2 regions of the Salinivibrio sp. PR5 genome follow, and region 2 is predicted to be linked to the other one. Evidence: predicted binding sites of a transcription regulator. Region 2 holds the regulator's gene; the other holds the start of a gene.
What was found. Region 2 encodes CRP, which controls carbon source genes, mostly activating them, when cyclic AMP is high. Its sites were predicted from a motif close to TGTGANNNNNNTCACA; they were not measured.

Region 1 (3,426 bases), on a different contig from region 2:
TACAGAACTTCAACCAACGACGTGGCGTGATCCCGTTGGTCACGTTTTGGATACGGCCCGGATAAAGCGCATCAAACTCAGGGAAGAGATCGCGTTTTACCAACTCAGAGTGCAACGCCGCCACGCCATTAACTGCGTACGAGCCAATCACACAGAGGTTGGCCATGCGCACCATACGCTCGCCCTGATCGTCAATCACAGACAGCACTTGCTGTTTGCGGACATCGCCCGGCCATTTCGCGGCAACGTCTTGCAAGAAGCGGTGGTTGATTTCAAAAATGATTTCCATATGACGCGGCAGCAAGTTCGCCATTAACGACTCGCTCCACGTCTCCAGCGCTTCTGGAAGCAAGGTATGGTTGGTGTAAGCAAACGTCTGGCTGGAGATAGACCAAGCGTCATCCCAGCTCAAGTGGTGCTCATCCAACAGCACTCGCATCAGCTCAGGAATGGCGATAGTCGGGTGAGTATCATTCAACTGAATGGTTTCATAATCTGGAAGGGCAGCCAGTGGGTGGCCAGCATCTAAATGGCGACGAAGAATATCCCCAACAGAGGCCGCACTGTGGAAGTATTGCTGCATCAAACGCAACGTTTTACCCGCATCATGATTATCGTTCGGGTAAAGCACTTTGGTCAGGTTGCCTGCATCAATTGCGGCTTGTTGCGCACGGGTATAGTCACCATCATTGAAGGCATCAAGCGCAAATGGCGTCAGTGCTCGACCTTCCCATAAGCGAAGTGGATAGACCGTATTGCTTTGATAGCCCACGATAGGCAGATCCCAAGGCATCGCTTGAATATGGAGGCTAGGGACCCATTCGCGGCGTGTATGACCGTTTTCTTCAATCACCGCCACATGGCCATAAAAGCCAACCGTTTGGGCAAGGTCAGGACGAACGACTTCCCACGGATAGCCTTCTGGCTCACGCCATGCATCCGGTGCTTCTTGTTGGGCGCCATCTTTGAAGGATTGACGGAACAGACCATATTCATAGTGCAAGCCATAGCCGACCGCTGGATACTGTTGGGCTGCGAGCGAGTCCATAAAACACGCGGCCAAGCGGCCCAAACCACCATTACCCAGCGAAGGATCACGCTCTTGCTCAAGCAAATCGGTCAGGCCAAACCCAAACTCGCTGACCACAGCCGCAATTTCATCGTAAAGCCCCATGCTGATCAGGTTGTTGCCCGTTAAGCGGCCAATCAAAAACTCCAAGGATAAGTAGTTCACACTCTTCGCTTGTTTGATGGCTAAATCGTTTTCTGTTGCAACCAAGTCACTGGTAGTGTGTTCGGCCAGCGCGCGGCCTAAGGCGAGATACCAATCGCGCATCTCAGCGGTTTCGGGGGTGCGACCAAGCTGCGTCAAATGCTGGGTCATACTGGCTTTAAAAGCGCTTTTATCAAATACGTGTTGCTGTTTAGGCGTCATGTCATCGCTCTCGTAATGGAAGAAAATCTCGATGACAGTCATCCTGCCCAAGCCTGTCGATGCAAACATCCTCCCGAGACAGGAGGAGGAAAGGAGGAGTTGTCAGGGCGTAGAGAGCCATATCACAAGCTGTGAGTGAGCTCGCTCTCATCAATGGAGGAATTTCGTGACATTGAGGTGATAAAAATCACAATTTGAGGGAACACTGACCAAAATACGGCTGTGAAAAAAGAACAATCCCTTTTGTTAATTTTGTGCGCTAACGCAAATTGTGGGGGCATTCATCGTCTCTGGCGTGTAACGCCTTCCATATACTGTATCCGAACCAATAAAATTAGTGACTTTAATCACAATTGAAAGGCGTAGCTGCACCAAAATAGAGCAACTGCACCATTATCAGCGCTGGATCATAGTTTGTGACAGACCAGTTACATACACTTGCGTACAAGGATAAACGCGGCAAAGCCGCACTCGCTGTAAAGGACCTTCTCGCTATGTGGATCCCGTCAAAACTTACCCGTCCCGGCCGTCTCTACAATGCCATCTTGCGCCCGCGCGTATTGGATATCCTCCAACAAGCGCCGCATTACAAATTGGTATTGTTCCGCTCGCCGGCAGGTTACGGCAAAACCACCATGGCCGCGCAATGGCTCTCCGATCAAACCCATGTCGGCTGGTTCAGCATTGATGACAGCGACAACGACAGCTTCCGCTTTATCAACTACTTGTTGCAAGCATTAAATAAAGCGACCCATGATGGGTGCCCCAATACCGTTAAACTGGCAGAAAAGCGTCAATTTTCATCCCTGCGTGCGCTGCTCTCCGATGTTTTCGCTGAGCTGGCTGGGTTACAGTCCACCTGTTATCTGGTATTGGATGACTACCAATTGATCGACAATGAAGACATCCATGAAGCAATGCGCTTTTTTATTAAGCACATGCCCGATAGCCTGACTTTGGTGGTGACCTCGCGCGCGAATCCGCCGCTAGGGACAGCAAATTTGCGGGTTCGCGACCTAATGATCGAGATCGGCAATGAACTGCTTGCGTTCGATAATGAAGAGACCACCCGCTTTTTTAATCAACGTGTCGCCGATGGTGTCGACGAAACCACCGCGAGCACCCTCTGTGCCTACGTCGAAGGCTGGCCATCCGCCCTACAATTAATTGCGATTCAGGCTCAGCATCAAAAACGGACCCTGATGCAAAGTGCCGCCTCATGCGCCAGTTTTAACCATGCCCACCTGTGGGATTATTTAGTCGAAGAAGTGTTTGATCTGCTGGACAGTGAAACCCGTCAGTTTTTAATGCAAGTTTCCGTACTGGAAATGTTTAATGACGAGCTGGTCTTTGCGCTTACCGAGCGCGAAGACGCGCTCGGCATGCTCGAATCGCTCAACCGCTACGGCTTATTCATCTATCCGTTGGAAGGAGACAATAACTGGTTCCGCTTCCACCATTTATTCGCAGAGTTTCTCGCCCATGAGCGTCAAGCACGGATCCCTCAACAGCAACAACACTTAAACCGGCAGGCAGCATTGGCTTGGCTAAAGCTGAATACACCTCATCAAGCATTGCGCCACGCCCGCTACGCCGAAGACGATACCTTGATGGCCGATATCCTCAATCAGCACGGTTGGCGTATGTTTAATCGTGGTGAGCTCTCGACCCTCGAAGCGGCTATCGGCCAAATCAGCAATCAGTTGCTATTCACCTACCCTAACTTAGGTCTGCTACGCGCGTGGTTAGCGCAGAGTCAACACAGATATCATGAAGTCGGCGAACTTCTCGCAGAAGCAGAGCAAGCCTACCAAGAACGTAATATCACGCTTGATATTGATTATCAGGGAAATGCCAACGCGTTACTGGCCCAAGTTGCCATCAATCGCAATGACCCTGACCAAGCGATGGCGCTGGCCGAGCTGGCACTTAGCCAACTTGACAGCGCGAACTATCGTGGTCGCATTGTCGCCACATCCGTTGTGGGGGAA
Region 2 (3,426 bases):
CAGTGTCACCCCCCTTAGACCTTGCCGCCTGCTCGTTACGCATTCAGCAAGGATTCTCACGTGTCTACCAAGCGTATCTGCTCCGATCGATGCGGCAAACCCTGTCAGATAAGCTTACGCGGCACGCCCAAGTGGGTCGTTGGCAAGCTGGCGAGCAGCCCCGTATTGCGACCTTATTCGAGTTTGACCAAACCGTCACCGCACCACTGCATGGATTTGAGGACGCACATCATTACTACCAGCAATGCAGTGGCCTATCCGTGTTGCCTGCGATCCGCACCCCTTTGACCATCATTCATGCCAAAGACGATCCTTTTATGACCGACGCGGTGATCCCAACCACGCCATTACCGGCCAATATACGCTATCAACTCACTGACCATGGCGGACATGTTGGGTTTGTCACTGGCCGTTGGCGTGCACCGCGTTTATGGTTGGAAGAGGCAGTGCCCGCGTGGATAGCTGAGCAACTCGACACCTGATGCCCCTATTCGTCACGATAAATTGTGACTGAATCGACATAGATACACTGCACCTACGCGCATAATTCGGTAAAATGGGAGCTAATTCACAACCTAAGCACGGAGATGGCGTCCGTGCCATCTAGGTGTCAGCAAAAGGTGATGTAGTATGATGGTTCCATGGCAATCTGTGCCAGCCGAAACCTTGACCAATTTAATTGAGCACTTTGTGTTGCGGGAAGGGACAGATTACGGTGAGCAGGAAGTCAGCTTTGCTGAGAAAGTTGAACAAGTGCGCGAACAATTAAAATCCGGCGATGCCGTGATTGTATACTCTGAGCTGCATGAGACAGTGGATATTCGTCGTCAGCGCGATCTCAGACCGTAACACCGCCTCCCATTGTGGGCTGCGGTGTAAATTCAGACTGATCAATGACAGGGCTCGTCATGTCGGCTAAACACCCAATCATCGCTGTGACCGGTTCATCTGGCGCAGGCACAACCACGACCTCCGAAGCGTTTCGCAAGATGTTCAATATGATGAACATCAAAGCCTCTTGGTTAGAGGGCGATAGCTTTCACCGCTTCACGCGGCCAGAGATGGATGTTGAGATCCGTAAAGCACGTGAACAAGGTCGTCATATTAGCTACTTTGGCCCCACGGCCAACGACTTCCCACGCCTTGAGCAATTTTTTAAAGAATATGGCGAACAAGGCACCGGCAAGTATCGTCGTTATCTACACACCTTTGATGAAGCCGTGCCTTATAATCAAATGCCGGGCACCTTCACTCCCTGGCAAGATCTGCCTGAAAATACCGACGTATTATTTTATGAAGGCTTGCATGGCGGAGTGGTGGATGGTGACGTCAATGTCGCCCAACATGTTGATTTACTGATCGGCATGGTGCCTATCGTTAACTTGGAGTGGATTCAAAAGTTTGTCCGCGATACGCGCGACCGCGGCCATTCCCGCGAGGCCGTTACGGACTCCATTGTGCGTTCCATGGACGATTACTTGCACTATATTACGCCGCAGTTTTCTCGCACGCATATTAACTTCCAACGCGTCCCAACCGTAGATACATCTAACCCGCTGAATGCAAAAGGGATCCCGTCACTCGACGAAAGTTTTGTCGTGATCCGCTTTCGTGGCATGAAGAACGTCGATTTTCCTTATTTACTGCAAATGATCAGTGGCGCCTTTATGTCTCGGCACAACACGCTGGTCGTGCCCGGCGGTAAAATGGGATTTGCGATGGAGCTGATTATTCGCCCCTTGATCCAACAGTTGATTGAGAAAGGCAAGATAGGTTAAGCGCCGTAGCGCACTTAACGTGTATTACTTCTCAGGTCGTGATCTTAGCCACATTTTTGCCGAATTTTTAGGCGGTTGGCTTAGATCAAAATCAAGAAATCCAGATAGAAAAAAGATACACTCTTGTTAACATACAGTGAGCTTGTAGCCTGCGCCAAGACCTCGTATTCTGTGCATTGGACTGATGGGTTTCCATTCAGACAAAGACAGGACGTCGTTGCCGGGCAACACATGCAGAGGAAATAAGTTATATGGTTCCAGGAAAACCTCAAACAGACCCTACACTCGAGTGGTTCCTTTCACATTGTCATATTCACAAGTACCCGTCCAAAAGTACTCTGATCCATGCAGGGGAAAAGGCGGAGACCTTGTACTACATCGTGAAAGGTTCTGTGGCCGTACTAATCAAAGATGAAGAAGGCAAGGAGATGATCCTGTCTTACCTTAACCAAGGTGACTTCATCGGCGAACTTGGTCTGTTCGAAGAGGACCAAGAGCGCACCGCATGGGTACGTGCGAAATCACCTTGCGAAGTGGCAGAAATTTCATTCAAGAAATTCCGCCAGCTGATCCAAGTTAACCCAGACATTTTGATGCGTCTCTCCTCTCAGATGGCGCGTCGCCTGCAAGTGACCAGCCAGAAAGTGGGAGACCTTGCCTTCCTGGACGTGACCGGCCGCATTGCACAAACCCTACTGAACTTGGCGAAGCAACCTGACGCCATGACTCACCCTGACGGCATGCAAATCAAGATCACGCGTCAGGAAATCGGTCAAATTGTTGGCTGTTCGCGTGAGACGGTTGGGCGTATCCTTAAAATGCTGGAAGAGCAGAATCTTATCTCAGCTCACGGTAAAACCATTGTGGTTTACGGCACACGCTAATCCTCGCGTGTTGCGATAAAACCGGCGCTTTTGCGTCGGTTTTTTATTTTTATTGACTGGAAACTCATTACCTAAGTTCTACACTTCAAAAACGACCCATCTAACAACTGATTAACAGGATGTCGTTTATGAGAAGCTTACGTCACACCCTTGCTGCATTGCTACTCGCGGCGGTTTCTTCAACTGCTGCGGCGAATATCACCATTGTCCACCCAGAACCACGGGCTGGCTCTGCCCTCGATTTATACGCTATCGACTTGATTGAGTTTTTAGCGGAAAAATCGGGTAAGTCTGTCACGTTACAGCCCTTTCAAGGCCAAATTGGCTCTCAGTCTCGTAAAGTAGAAATGCTGAAACAAGGACGACTGACGGTAGATTGGCTCGGGGCCGACCGTACCCTTGAGTCAGAATTACTTCCCATCCGTTATCCAGTTTTTCGGGGTCTATTAGGCCATCGCTTGTTCATTACCAATCAAGCCACCGAACCCAAGCTTGCACAAATCAGTGACCAAGCAGGGCTCAATAATCTGACCATGATCCAAGGGCAAGGCTGGGCGGATGTGAAGGTCTTGCAGTCGGCGGGATTTCGGGTTCGAGAAATATCAAGCTTTGAGAATATCTTTAAAGCCGTCGATACCGGACGGGCTGACCTCTTCCCGCGTGCTTTGATTGAGCCTTTTAGCGAGCTGGCAGAGCGACCTCAATATGCAAATCTGTTGGTCGATCCGCACTTAATGCTGATCTATCGCTTCCCGATGTTCTTG

Region 1: the regulator CRP is predicted to act here: its motif matches at 1,772-1,787, upstream of malT (HTH-type transcriptional regulator MalT).

Annotation. Positions count from the first base shown of each region.
Region 1 is NZ_MUFK01000008.1:68,805-72,230, forward strand. It holds gene BZG82_RS05320 (glycogen/starch/alpha-glucan phosphorylase) at 1-1,435, opposite strand, end outside; gene malT (HTH-type transcriptional regulator MalT) at 1,930-3,426, shown strand, end outside.
Region 2 is NZ_MUFK01000005.1:78,699-82,124, forward strand. It holds gene BZG82_RS03545 (hydrolase) at 1-482, shown strand, start outside; gene BZG82_RS03550 (YheU family protein) at 631-849, shown strand; gene BZG82_RS03555 (phosphoribulokinase) at 909-1,778, shown strand; gene crp (cAMP-activated global transcriptional regulator CRP) at 2,030-2,662, shown strand; gene BZG82_RS03565 (hypothetical protein) at 2,791-3,426, shown strand, end outside.